DNA from 2 places in the Synechococcus sp. A15-44 genome. Region 1 is predicted to be linked to the other one. Evidence: riboswitches for the same ligand, from Rfam matches in the RefSeq annotation. Region 1 holds a riboswitch; the other holds the start of a gene.
What was found. Region 1 has a riboswitch for cobalamin ahead of SynA1544_RS11030 (HupE/UreJ family protein). Riboswitches for the same ligand answer to the same signal wherever they lie in the genome.
Positions count from the first base shown of each region.

Region 1 (6,068 bases):
GCGTGTCGCCAGGGCGCGGGGCGCCGGCGTTGGCTTCCGATGTCGGCATGGACTGGCTCCAGAAGGGTGCGGGGTTCGACTCAGCGCATGAAGAGCATCTCTTCGTAGGTGGGAAGGGGCCAGAGGTTGTCATCCACTAGCTCTTCCAGGCCATCCACCGCACCGCGCAGTACCTGCATCAGGGGCAGCAGGGTTTCGGCGCAGTAGCGCATCTGGGCGACGGGATCGCTTTCGGGCAGGCTCTTGATCGCCCGCTCGAGGTCGGTGGATCGGCTGCTCACGATGCCGATCCCCTCGGCGATCGTTGCCGGGATCTCCGGTGTGACCGGTTGGCGCAGGTGCTTCTGCTCCAGCATCACTTCCGTGAGCGTGCGTTGATAGGCCATCACCGCCGGCAAAACCTGGGTGCGGGCGAGACGCAACGCCAGCCGGGCCTCCACTTCGATCGCCAGCACGTATTGCTCGGCATAGACCTCAAAGCGGCTTTCGAGCTCCACCGGGCTCAGCACCCCCTGCCGCTCGAACAGCTCGCGGATCTCGGGGCGATGCAGCACAGGCAGGGCATCGGCGGTGGTGCGCAGGTTCTCCAGCCCGCGTTCCTCCACGGCTTTGTGATGCCATTCGCTTGAGTAGCCATCGCCGCCGAACACCACGGCACCGTGATCATCCATGGTGCGTTTGATCACCTGGAAGCCCGCTTCCTCCAGGGAGGAGCCGGCCTTGAGCCCATCCTCCAGCTGGTCGGCCACCCAGACGATCGAATCGGCCAGGATCGTGTTCAGCACCACCAAGGGGCCGGCCACGGACTGGCCGGAGCCAACGGCGCGGAATTCGAAGCGGTTGCCGGTGAAGGCAAAAGGGGAGGTGCGGTTGCGATCGCCCGGATCGCGATTGAGTTCGGGCAGGGTGTCGATCCCCAGCGACATCAGCGCCTTGCTCGCCGAGCCGCTGAGAGAGCCGCTCTGGATCTGGGAGAACACATCCTCGAGCTGGCTGCCGAGATACACCGAAATGATCGCCGGCGGGGCCTCGTTGGCACCGAGGCGGTGATCGTTGCTGGCGGTGGCGATCGCCGTACGCATCAGGGGGCCGAAGCGGTGGACACCCCGGATCACCGCGGCGCAGAAGAGCAGAAACTGCAGGTTCTGATGCGGGGTGTCGCCGGGGTCGAGCAGGTTGCCCTGGGTGGTGTTCCCCACCGACCAGTTCACGTGTTTGCCACTGCCGTTCACGCCCGCAAACGGTTTTTCGTGCAGCAGGCAGGTGAAGCCATGGCGTTTGGCCGTGCTGCGCAGCACGGTCATGATCAGCTGCTGGTGATCGGTCGCCACATTCGCCGCTTCGTGGAACGGCGCGATTTCAAATTGCCCCGGCGCTACCTCGTTGTGACGGGTTTTGGCCGGGATGCCGAGGCGATAGAGCTGTTGCTCCACGTCTTGCATGAACACCTGCACCCGCTCCGGGATCGCCCCGAAATAGTGGTCGTCAAACTGCTGCCCTTTCGCTGGCGGAGCGCCGTAGAGGGTGCGTCCGGCGAGGCGCAGGTCGGGGCGCAGGGCGGCAAAGGCTTCGTCAACCAGGAAATACTCCTGCTCCGCACCGCAGCTGGAATTCACCGGTGCGATCTCGGTTTCGCCCAGCAGCTGCAGAAGCCGGCGCGCCTGCTGATCCATCGCCGCATTGGAGCGCAGCAGGGGTGTTTTTTTGTCGAGAGCTTCCCCGGTCCAGCTCACGAACACGGTGGGAATGCAGAGCGTCACCCCATTCGGTGTGCGCATCAGATAGGCGGGGCTGGTGACATCCCAGGCGGTGTAACCGCGGGCTTCAAAGGTGGAGCGAATGCCGCCATTGGGAAACGACGACCCATCCGGTTCGCCCTGCACCAGAAACTTGCCGGAGAATTCGCTGATCGCCGAACCATCCGATTGCGGTGAAATGAATCCGTCGTGTTTCTCCGCGGTGAGATTGGTGAGCGGGTAAAATACGTGGGCGTAATACAGCGCCCCGTGGGCGGTGGCCCATTCCTTCATCGACTGGGCGACGGCATCGGCCACGGAGAGATCGAGTTTGCTGCCCTGACGGATCGAACGCTGGATCGACTTGAACACGGCCTTGGGCAGGGCACCCTTCATCCGCTCCAGGGTGAACACATCGTCGGCCCAGGTGGTAGCGAGGGGCTGGGAGGCCTCCACGGCAACCGGTTGGCGTTGCTGAATCTGCTGATAAGCCTGAAGGCGCGCAGCTGAGGGCATGGTGTGAGACCCACTCTTGTGATCACACAGAACAAGAGCGCGGTGACGGCTGAATGTGGGTGTTGTTACGGATTCAGAAAGTTTTCCTCTCCGTTGAAAACCTGATTTAGGAGTTCTCAGAAGATCCCAAATCTGGCCAAATCAAAGACCACCACTGGGAAGTGCATCCCTAGGTGTTGTGTCTCACCACGTTGATCAGCGGAGCAGCTCGTTGAGCCGCTGCTGAGGTGATCGGTCGCCGAGTGCTGTGTGCTTCCTGAGACGGTTATAGATCGACAGGTAGCGAGGCAGCCACTGATTGCGTTCCTCTGAGTTCTGGAACGGCATCCCGTAGGCCCATTCCCGGCACAAGGTCTGGATGAACCGTTCGGCTTTGCCGTTGGTCCTCGGGGTGTAGGGCCTGGTGCGGATGTGCTTGAGGCCAAGGGCTTTGCAGGCCTTGGCAAAGCTGCGTGAGACATAGGCGGGGCCGTTGTCAGACATGACCTGCCTGCACTCGACGCCCTGACTGTTGAACCAAGCCAAAACTCGGCTCATAAAGCCAATGGCCGTTGCCTGCTGCTCGTCGGCGAGCACCTCGACGTAAGCAAGCCGTGTGGCGTCATCAATGGCGACGTGGACACGGTCGTAGCCGACGCCAGTAGAGCGGCACTGCTGGCGGTTGCCGGTGATGCGGTGGCCGACCTTTCGAAAGCGGGCGAGCTTTTTGACGTCGATATGGATCAGGTCTCCGGGATGCTCCCGCTCGTAGCGCTGGACTGATGGTTTGGGCTCGAGATTCCGCAGCCGCCCCAGTCCCAGGCGGTTGAGCACCCTGGCCACGGTGGAGAAAGGTGCTGCTAGAAGCCTCGCGATGTGGCGCAGGTGCAGCCGTTGATGACGGAGCTCCACGGCGTGCTGCAGTTGCTGCGGATCGAACGTCCGCCGCTGGGTGCGGCGAACACTGCGTCGATCCGCCAGAGAAGGTGCACCGCCTGAGCGGTAGCGGGCCAGCCACTTGTAGGCACAGCGGAGGCTGATCCCTGCTTCTGCAGCCAGTTCAGCCAGGGGACGACGGTCTTGGAGGTGTTGATTGACGAGCCTGAGCCGGCTCTTCTGTGTCAGCCGGGCATTGGGATGGCTATGCATGGGGCGTGAGGTCTGGGTTGGTGGGTCGCACCTCAACCCGTAACGGCCTCACACCTCATTGGCTACTGAACAACCTGCTGAGACTGAACACCTAGGGAGCTTCCATTGTGCCTCGAAGTCCCTTCCTTGTCATGGGTGAATTTGTGGGGGAACCGGTCGCATAGCAAGGCAGTCAGACTGACTGCGCGGCAATGGATCCCAAGCGAACATGTGGGGGATAAGCATTCCCCAAGCCGACATCGACCATCTCAGGTCCAAGCCATCCATGTCACTCCGCAAGAACTTCGACTCATTCACCTCAGAGCACAAGCTCCGTGATGCTCAGGAGGAATTCACGCACGCCGTTTATCGGTTCCGGGCAGCAGAGGAGGTCAAGGCCCCGAATCTGATCGCCTTGAAGCGAGAAATGGAGTTCTTAGAACGGAAGGTCGAGTACTGCCGGCAATGCGTCTATGCGGGACAACCGGTTGAGGAATACGCCGAATGGTCTGAGCTTCCAGAGCGGTGCCCTAAGCCAGCTTGGGCTTGAAGCTCTGGGCGCTGACGCGGCGAAAGCAGATGGGCTGGATAACTGCACTGTTTATTCAAAAAAATGCCCCTCAACGGGGCGCTTGCTTGCCGACTGCCAATGCGATTGCCCTTGAGCAAGACGGCAAGACCTTTCAGGACAGGGTGAAGGATGCAGTGGTGGAGAAAGTTATGGAGGGCGACTGAGGGATGGCAGGAGAGCAGTTCCGAATCCAAGAACTGAACCCCTTCATGGAATGGCACCTCCCAACCAACCTCTTCCAAGTGTTCCGCTGTCAGGAACAGGAGAACCGTCGGGAGAGGTAGTGGGCACCTATCAAGGTTCGGTTGCCCGTAAGCAATAAAAAAGGCGGCAGGGAATGCCGCCACTGAAGGGGACTAATGCGTCAAAAATGCTGGCGGCACTGGCGATCTCAGCAGTTCAGGGTCATGCCCCAGCGCCACCCGCCAGCAGACCCAACGGACCAAAGGCAAGCAACCCACCGATGGCAAGAAAGGCAACTGCTGCCGCCTTGCTGACCGATGTGGGCAGTTTCTTGAGAAGCAGATAGGAACCGCCGCACACCAGCACTGAACTCAGCAGAGCACCGCTCCACCAGATCAGGGTGCTGCTGTCCTTGGGTGCCTCCAGTCCATGGAGCATGGCGTGAATAGCGATCCCTCCTGCGACCACCACCCCGCTGATGGCGGTGAGGTTGGAGGTCTTGGCGACTTTGCCCGCTACCAGGATCAACGCACCTACCGCTGAGATCGCCAGTGCCGCAAGCACTTCCGCAGAGGTGACGGTGAATCCTGTGAATCCCAAAACAGCACCGATTACTGCCCCGCCCAGTGCCCACAGCAGCAGTTGGGAGGAGATGAAGGACGCAGCAGTGCCAACTGCCATCAGCATTAGCAGGTGATCTAACCCCAGCAGTGGGTGGGTCAGACCGCTAAGAGCACCACCACCAGCAGTGCCATGAGCAAGAGCGGGATGGGTGCCAAGTACCACAGCGGATCCAGCGGTCAGGGCAACCAGGGGGAAAAGGGAACGTTTCATGGAATGCTTCGGTCCTCGCCGAGAACGAATGGGATTGGAGACGGCGAGTGCTCTGACTGAGGGGCGAACCCCATCACAGTTGCGGGACAGCGGCGGACTTGGGGACTCCCTCACCGCACTTTCCTCGTTTTGCCAACCTCTTAGGAGGTGGATCCGTCATCCCCACTTATAACTTTTCTACCGCCCCTAGCCGACTGCCAATGCGATTGCCCCTGAGCAAGACGGCAAGACCTTTCAGGACAGGGTGAAGGATGCAGTGGTGGAGAAAGTTATGGAGGGCGACTGAGGGATGGCAGGAGAGCAGTTCCGAATCCAAGAACTGAACCCCTTCATGGAATGGCACCTCCACACGACAGCAGGATCTTTGGAGGTCGCTTATGCGGAAGCAAAGAGGGTCGGCAGGAAAACCCGAGTGCTGAACAACCTGGATCATCCGGAAAAGAAAAACCCCAGAGGTGATCCCTGGTGTCAGCAGCTGTGAAACGGCGTGCTCGTAATCAATCGATCAGGGCCACCCAGGCAAAGGCCATGCCGATGCCCATCCAGATGCCGGCACCAAGGCGTTGCCCCTAGGCACCGATGCGCTGCAGCAAGGACTGGGACCAGCTGGTCACCACCAGCAGCAGCGCGCCTTGGCCAATCAGCAGGCCCAGGAAATAGGTGAACAGCGGGGTGGGTTCCGCACCAACGATGGTGCTGCCCAGCAGAAAACCATGCAGGGCCACCAGCGGCAGCAACCAACGGGTGGAGGCCACGGTGAGGGCCATCAAACCCTCCACCACCAGGCTGAGGGAGACCATGGCCTCCGCCCAGGGAGCCACGGCATCCGGCAGGGGGATGAACTGGGACAGAACACTGCCGCCCAGGCCTGCAGCCAGCAGAGGAATCACCCAGGCGCGGGGACGTTGCAGGCCAATGAAGGCGATGGCCAGCAGAAACAGGAGATGGTCGGGACCCAGCAGCGGGTGACCAATGCCACTGAGCATCCCTGCAGGGGGGTGAGGGCAGCGCTGTCGCCCATGCCAAAGGGGTGATGGGCATGGGCAGGAGTGAACAGGGAAAGGGTGAGCAATCCCGCAATGGAGATCACACCAGCCCGCAGCATGGGGCTGGCTTTCGTC
Region 1 covers NZ_CP047938.1:1,971,923-1,977,990, forward strand. The annotation lists gene SynA1544_RS11010 (glycogen/starch/alpha-glucan phosphorylase) at 1-49, opposite strand, end outside; gene SynA1544_RS11015 (glutamine synthetase III) at 81-2,252, opposite strand; gene SynA1544_RS11020 (IS481 family transposase) at 2,448-3,380, opposite strand; gene SynA1544_RS11025 (hypothetical protein) at 3,900-4,094, shown strand; gene SynA1544_RS11030 (HupE/UreJ family protein) at 4,336-4,947, opposite strand; cobalamin riboswitch at 4,972-5,120, opposite strand; gene SynA1544_RS11035 (hypothetical protein) at 5,237-5,428, shown strand; partial or broken gene SynA1544_RS11040 (HupE/UreJ family protein) at 5,445-6,068, opposite strand, start outside.

Region 2 (6,068 bases), 440 kb from region 1:
GCTGGAAGGTTGAACCATCCGGTGTGAGCTCACCCATGGGTCGCGACAGATAGAACAGCGCCGGGGTGACGCTGATGTTGTCGGTCACTTGGAACTGATACCACCACTCCCAGATGAACTGGCCATCAGCAGGGGTGTCGCCACCTCGCAGATCCGTCGCAAAAACAGGCTGGCCCACAGCCATTCCGGCATTATTCCCCGCCATCAACACATCGTTCCATTCCAGCCCAGCCCTCCAGGACTGACTGGTGCTCACCTGGCCCTTGCGCTGGGTGTCGGATTGATTGATGCCCCAACCGAGCGACAGCGAAGGAAGCCAGCCGCTCTCCAACGGCTGCCAGAAACCACCGAGGGCATAGGCGTGGGTCACGCCCTGATCACTGAAGCGATCCCTGACGAAGGGGGAGACATACACGATCAGGTCTTGACCGTTCTGAACCTTGGAATAGAGGGCAGCTACGCCCCAGTTGTCACCCTCCCAACCCAGCTGCAGGGTGCCGGTGCCCCCAGCCTCGTCGGTGGCGAAACCACCGGAACGTGTGTCGCTTGATGCACCATTGGCCGCCACATAGTTGGCCGACGCGCGGGCTCCGCTTTCCGCGGCCCAGCTGATGCCCACGCCCGCACCTTTGTTTTTGTTGTAGGCCCCCGGAGCTCCATTCACCGTGAGCACATCGAGAATCGGATCACTGGGATAGACGCTCGGCCAGATCGCGAGCATGTCTTCCTGGCCAACAATCGGGCCGGTGGTGATGGTGATCTCATCCCCCAAGGGGAAGGAATAGAAGAGTTTGTCGATCGCCACCAGATTGGGGCGATCACCCTCCTGAAACGCAGTTTCCAGGGTGGCGAGGCCCGACGGCCCTCCACTGCCGAAGACGTTGCCGTCTCCGTCGAAATTGCCGCCACGCAACACCGTGATCAATTGATCCTTGCCGGTGAAGGAGGTGGCCAACCCCAGCTGAAGGTCGTAATTGAATACGGTTCCGCCGAACTCGGCATTGCTCTCCGCACGCAGCCGGGACGCGGATCCCTTGAAGCGACTGGCTCCGAACACCCAGGTGGCCTGGCCCTTGAGTTTGGTGGTGGTGGAGAACTGGGTTGCTTCCAGTTCGCCCACGCGGGCCTCGAGGCCGTCAACGCGACCCTTGAGGATGGCCAGCTCGGTTTCGAATTCCTTGAGCAGACGACGCAGCTCGTCGGTCACTTCAGTGATCCGGTCGAGGCAAGCGTTCAGCAGGGCGGCCGCTTCATAGCGGGTCATGGCCCGGTTGCCACGGAAGCTGCCGTTGGGGTAACCGGCGACGCAGCCGTAGGTCTCCACCAGGTTGGCCAGAGCCTGATAGGCCCAGTCGGTGGGGACAACGTCGGCGAACTGGGTGACGCTGGTGACCTGATCAAGGCTGTTGCCACTGGCAGTAGCCGCGTAATCAGAAACGCCGTTGATGTTCAGCTCGGTGGCATGGGCGGCTGGGCTGTTGACCACAGCCAAAGGGGCTATCAGGCCAAGGGCAGCAGGAGCCACCAGCAGTTGCTGGAGAAACGTCATGACTGGGAAGAGATAAAAAACCCCAGAGGTGATCCCTGGGGTCAGACGCTGTGAAACGGCGTGCTCGTGATCAGTCGATCAGGGCAACCCAGGCAAAGGCCATGCCGATACCCATCCAGATGCCGGCGCCAAGCCGTTGCCCCTGGGAGCCGAGGCGCTCAACCAGAGACATGGACCAGTTGCTTACCACCAGCAGCAGCGCGCCTTGGCCAATCAGCAGGCCCAGGAAATAGGTGAACAGCGGGGTAGGTTCCGCACCAACGATGGTGCTGCCGAGCAGAAAACCGTGCAGGGCCACCAGCGGCAGCAACCAACGGGTGGAGGCCACCGTGAGGGCCATCAAACCCTCCACCACCAGGCTGAGGGAGACCATGGCCTCCGCCCAGGGAGCCACGGCATCCGGCAGGGGGATGAACTGCGACAGAACACTGCCGCCCAGGCCTGCAGCCAGCAGAGGAATCACCCAGGCGCGGGGACGTTGCAGGCCGATGAAGGCGATGGCCAGCAGAAACAGGAGATGGTCAGGACCCAGCAGCGGATGACCAACGCCACTGAGCAATCCCTGCAGGGGGGTGAGGGCAGCGCTGTCGCCCATGCCAAAGGGGTGGTGGGCGAACGCCGGACTGGCCAGGAGAAGAACCGCCAGAAGCGAAGGGCCGGCGATCTGCAGCGGCCTGCGCAGGGCCAGTGGCAAAGAATTCAAAAGTCGATCCTCGTCGGTTTGATCTGGCGGGCGTTCTGACTGACGTGGGCGGAGAGCCGACGTTTCACAGCTGCGGGACAGCGGCAGATTTTCACTGCTCTTTCCCCGTTTCCTTCAGCGGCTGTTCCCCGCTGAAACCAGCACCCCACCCTACCGGCGCCACCACAGAGCGTCAGTTCCACATCAAAAAGCCCCTGACCGGTGCACCAGCCAGGGGACGGTTGGAGAGCGTTGGGCTCAGATTTGCGATGTGGTCAAGTCAGTTGAATCAAGACCAGCCTTTGACCGATTGGGATTCGACGTAAGCAGCAACATCAGCAATATCTGCATCGCTCAGTTTTGGGCCGAAAGCAGGCATGCCGTTCTTGCCATTGGTCACCTGATACGCAATGGCTTCTTCATGGCCGTCGTTGTAGTTGGCGAGATACGCCTTGAGATCGTCCTGTTGGAGCGTGCGCTGACCGTTCACAACGTTGCCGCCTCCGATGTGGCAAGCCGCGCAAATCAACGAAAACACCTGCTCACCATGGGCCACATCTGCAGCAGAAACCATGGAAGGCGCAAACAACGCGATCAAAGCGGCAAGCGCGAGAGAAAGAAGGTAACGCGTGAAGAGGTGTTTTGACTCACGAAGCTTGGTCTTGAAGCCCCAGCAATCGATTCAAAGCACATGATTCTTAAGTTGTCTTTAGGAAAAGAAAAAGACAGGCTCTGCAGAATGGGCACAACGCATCACGGGGCATAACCAACAGTGAGATCACTCCTGATTGCCCTGATGGCAGTGGTTGTGGTGTTCCTTCATGGGACCCCAGCTTCAGCCTGTGTGGAAGGTTTGGCTTGGGGAATGCCGCTGGATCAGGTGCATGCCCATCTGGGGCCCGTTCAATCGACCGGAGATCGGGCTCAGGAGCGATTTGAAGCCCACGACGTGCTCTTGGACCGATTGCCGGTCTCCCGGGTCACCTTTGAATTGAGCCAGACCCAGGGCCTGCAATCGCTGGCCTATGAGTTCGCCATCGACGACATGACAGAGGTGCTGGCCGGATTGCGAGCCCGCCACGGCTCACCGCTCAGCACAAGCATTGAAGAGGCAGACAGCAGCGATCAGATCTGGGTCTGGAACACCGGGGAAGACCTGATCACGGCCGTGAAACGCAGGGCCAACGACGAGCAGAAATTCCTGCTCTCCTATCGCCCCAGTCGCCTGCATCCGCAGACGCTGTAGCAGGTTGGCTCACTCGGCCAGATCGGCTGCATGGAAGTTCCAGGAGTCGCCGTCCTCCAGCCAGAGCTCCCAGGTCAGACGGCGGCCGCTGCGTTTCAGTCGCAGCTGGCCACCAAAACCAGCAGGGGAGGGCTGGAAGAGCTCGGTGATGTCGTCAACAGAGGCTCCATCACGGGTGAACACCTGCTCCACCTGCTCACCCAGCCGGGCCGTCAGGTCGCTGCGCAGCTCATCAACCGTCATGCCGGCTGGCTCGAGAAATCGAGGACAAGATCGCCGACGTCATCCCGGCTGATCTGAAACCCGAAGCCTTCAACGGTGCCGGTCCACAGGCCCGCATCGAGATCCGCCTCGATCCCCTCCTGCTGCTCCACCTTGTGATCGAAGAGCAGGCCGAAGCAATGGGCGGCGACCTGCGCGGCCTGGGACGCATCCATTTCATCGAGTTCGTGAGCTTCCACCGGGCACCCATCGAGCAGTTCGGCATCGATGACGTTTCCGGACCCGACGTCCTCCACAAGAGCTTGCAAGCCAGCCAGATCGTTCATTGCCGTCGCCGTTGAAGCAACACACGCATCACCATCATCCCTGGGCCAGCGCGGTGGTGAGGGCCGTGTCCACGCTCAAGGTGCGCGATCCCAGATGCACAGGCTGCGCGATCACCGCCTGGGCCAACTCCAGTTCAAAAGGAACAAAACCGCCCTCCGGTCCCACCATCACCACAGCTTCCCCAGAAGGGGTGTCGCGCAAGGGAAGGGAGGCCCCCATCTGGGCCATCCAGCAGGGCCGTCCGGCACAAAGATCCTTGAGCTGGTCTTCGACAAAGGGTCGAAATCGCCTGTGCTGATGCACCCGGGGCGCCACCGTGTCGCTGGCGCGCTCCATCCCAGCAAGCAGCGCGTCGTGCACCTTCTCGGGTGCGAGCAAAGGCGACTGCCAATAGCTCTTTTCCACCCGGGCGCAGTTGATCAAGTGAAGGTTGGCCACGCCGTATTCGGCCACAGTGCGCAACAGACGGCGCAGCACCTTGGGCCTCGGCAAGGCCAGAACAATGTCGAACCGATGGCGGGGCGGCGGTGGCTGGTTGAGGTCAACCTCCAGCATCACGGCATCTGCATCCAGGGCACAGATGCGGCCCTGGCCCAGATCGCCATTCAGCGCACCAACCCGGATGCTGTCGCCCACCGCAGCCCGAAGCACCGAACGGATGTGATCCGCCCGGCGATCCACAAGACGAACCTTCCGTTCATCCAGCCAATCCGAACGGTTGAGAACAACGATGTTCATGGCTGGATCTCTGGGATCAACAGCACGTAGTCACCAACAGATCCGTCAGTTCAGCAGAACCATCCCCGCGGCCCAAAATTCTCAGCAGTGTTCGAACACCCCGGGGATCAACTCCCGTTGGCGGCGCGCCTGAAACTCAGCGTCGGCAGCACGCAGCGCCGCAGGATCATCTTGGAACCAGCAGCCATAGAGAAGATTCAGGATCCGATCAACATCGAGATCACGATCAGCCACGTCCTGCCAGAGGCGTTGGCTTAATTCGGCATCAGCCAGCTGAAATTGAGCCTGGGCCAGACGTCGGGCTGCGTCGAAATGGGCCTGTTGCAACTGCCGCGACGGGGAGTCGTACTGAAGCAACCGTCCCTGGATCGTTTGAAGCAAACCCATGCCATCAGCTTTGCTGCATTCAGATTGAATCCGCAGAAGCCGATCGACAATGGGTCGTCATGCTGGTTTTCAAAAAACGGGCTTAGGGTCGACAGTCTTTCCTCGCTTGTATGTCCCCCGTACGCCAGAGGCAACTTGCGGCAATCTTGCTGATCCTGGGTGCCATCGCTGCGATCCTTCTGCCCTTCATTTCAGCCACGCTGCTCACGCTCGCCCTCGGTGGAATCGCCTTTTCAGCAGGAGTGAGTCAACTGCTGAGATTGGGGCAAGACAATGCACCAGGAAAGCTTTTCCGTGTGCTCTCGGCACTGCTCTACATCGGAGGAGCAATCTTCATCCTGGTTGACCCAGTCGAAGGAGAGATCAGCCTGACCCTATTCGCCGGATTGGTGGTCTTGGTGGAAGGAATCATGGAGCTTGCAGCAGGAGCAACATCGCAGGGACCAATGGCTGGATTGGGGCTGCTCGATGGATTGCTTTCTGCAGGCATTGGCCTGCTTTTGTTACTCGAGTGGCCCAGTGACAGCGTTTGGGCATTGGGGACATTGTTCGGCATCACCCTGTTCTCATCAGCAATCAAGCTTCTGCAGAAGCCCAGCGAAGAACCGGCATGAATCGAGCATCACTGCTTCATCGGGAAAACGTCAATCTTGGCCCAGATTGATTCACACCAACAACTGATAGAGGGGCTTCAACACTGATCAAACCCCAACAGGATCCTGTCTTGCAAGGCAGCGTGATTGAGGCCTGGACGGTGCAATTGCAGGGCCGGAAGAATATCGAGCACAAGATTGTTGGCCCGGCGGGATTCAACGCAAACCCCAACGTGATCACCAACAGAACGGGCCAGACGGATCTGATCCATCACCAGCTGCAACTGGAACATCTGCTGGTCGAGGCTTCTGGCATGGGCAGCC
Region 2 covers NZ_CP047938.1:1,532,090-1,538,157, forward strand. The annotation lists gene SynA1544_RS08640 (iron uptake porin) at 1-1,549, opposite strand, end outside; gene SynA1544_RS08645 (HupE/UreJ family protein) at 1,620-2,252, opposite strand; cobalamin riboswitch at 2,260-2,409, opposite strand; gene SynA1544_RS08650 (c-type cytochrome) at 2,521-2,805, opposite strand; gene SynA1544_RS08655 (hypothetical protein) at 3,028-3,477, shown strand; gene SynA1544_RS08660 (hypothetical protein) at 3,487-3,720, opposite strand; gene SynA1544_RS08665 (hypothetical protein) at 3,717-4,025, opposite strand; gene SynA1544_RS08670 (16S rRNA (uracil(1498)-N(3))-methyltransferase) at 4,060-4,764, opposite strand; gene SynA1544_RS08675 (hypothetical protein) at 4,846-5,151, opposite strand; gene SynA1544_RS08680 (HdeD family acid-resistance protein) at 5,262-5,765, shown strand; gene SynA1544_RS08685 (hypothetical protein) at 5,843-6,068, opposite strand, start outside.
Region 2: it holds a riboswitch for cobalamin, as region 1 does, so the genes downstream of both, SynA1544_RS08645 (HupE/UreJ family protein) here and SynA1544_RS11030 (HupE/UreJ family protein) in region 1, are expected to answer to the same signal.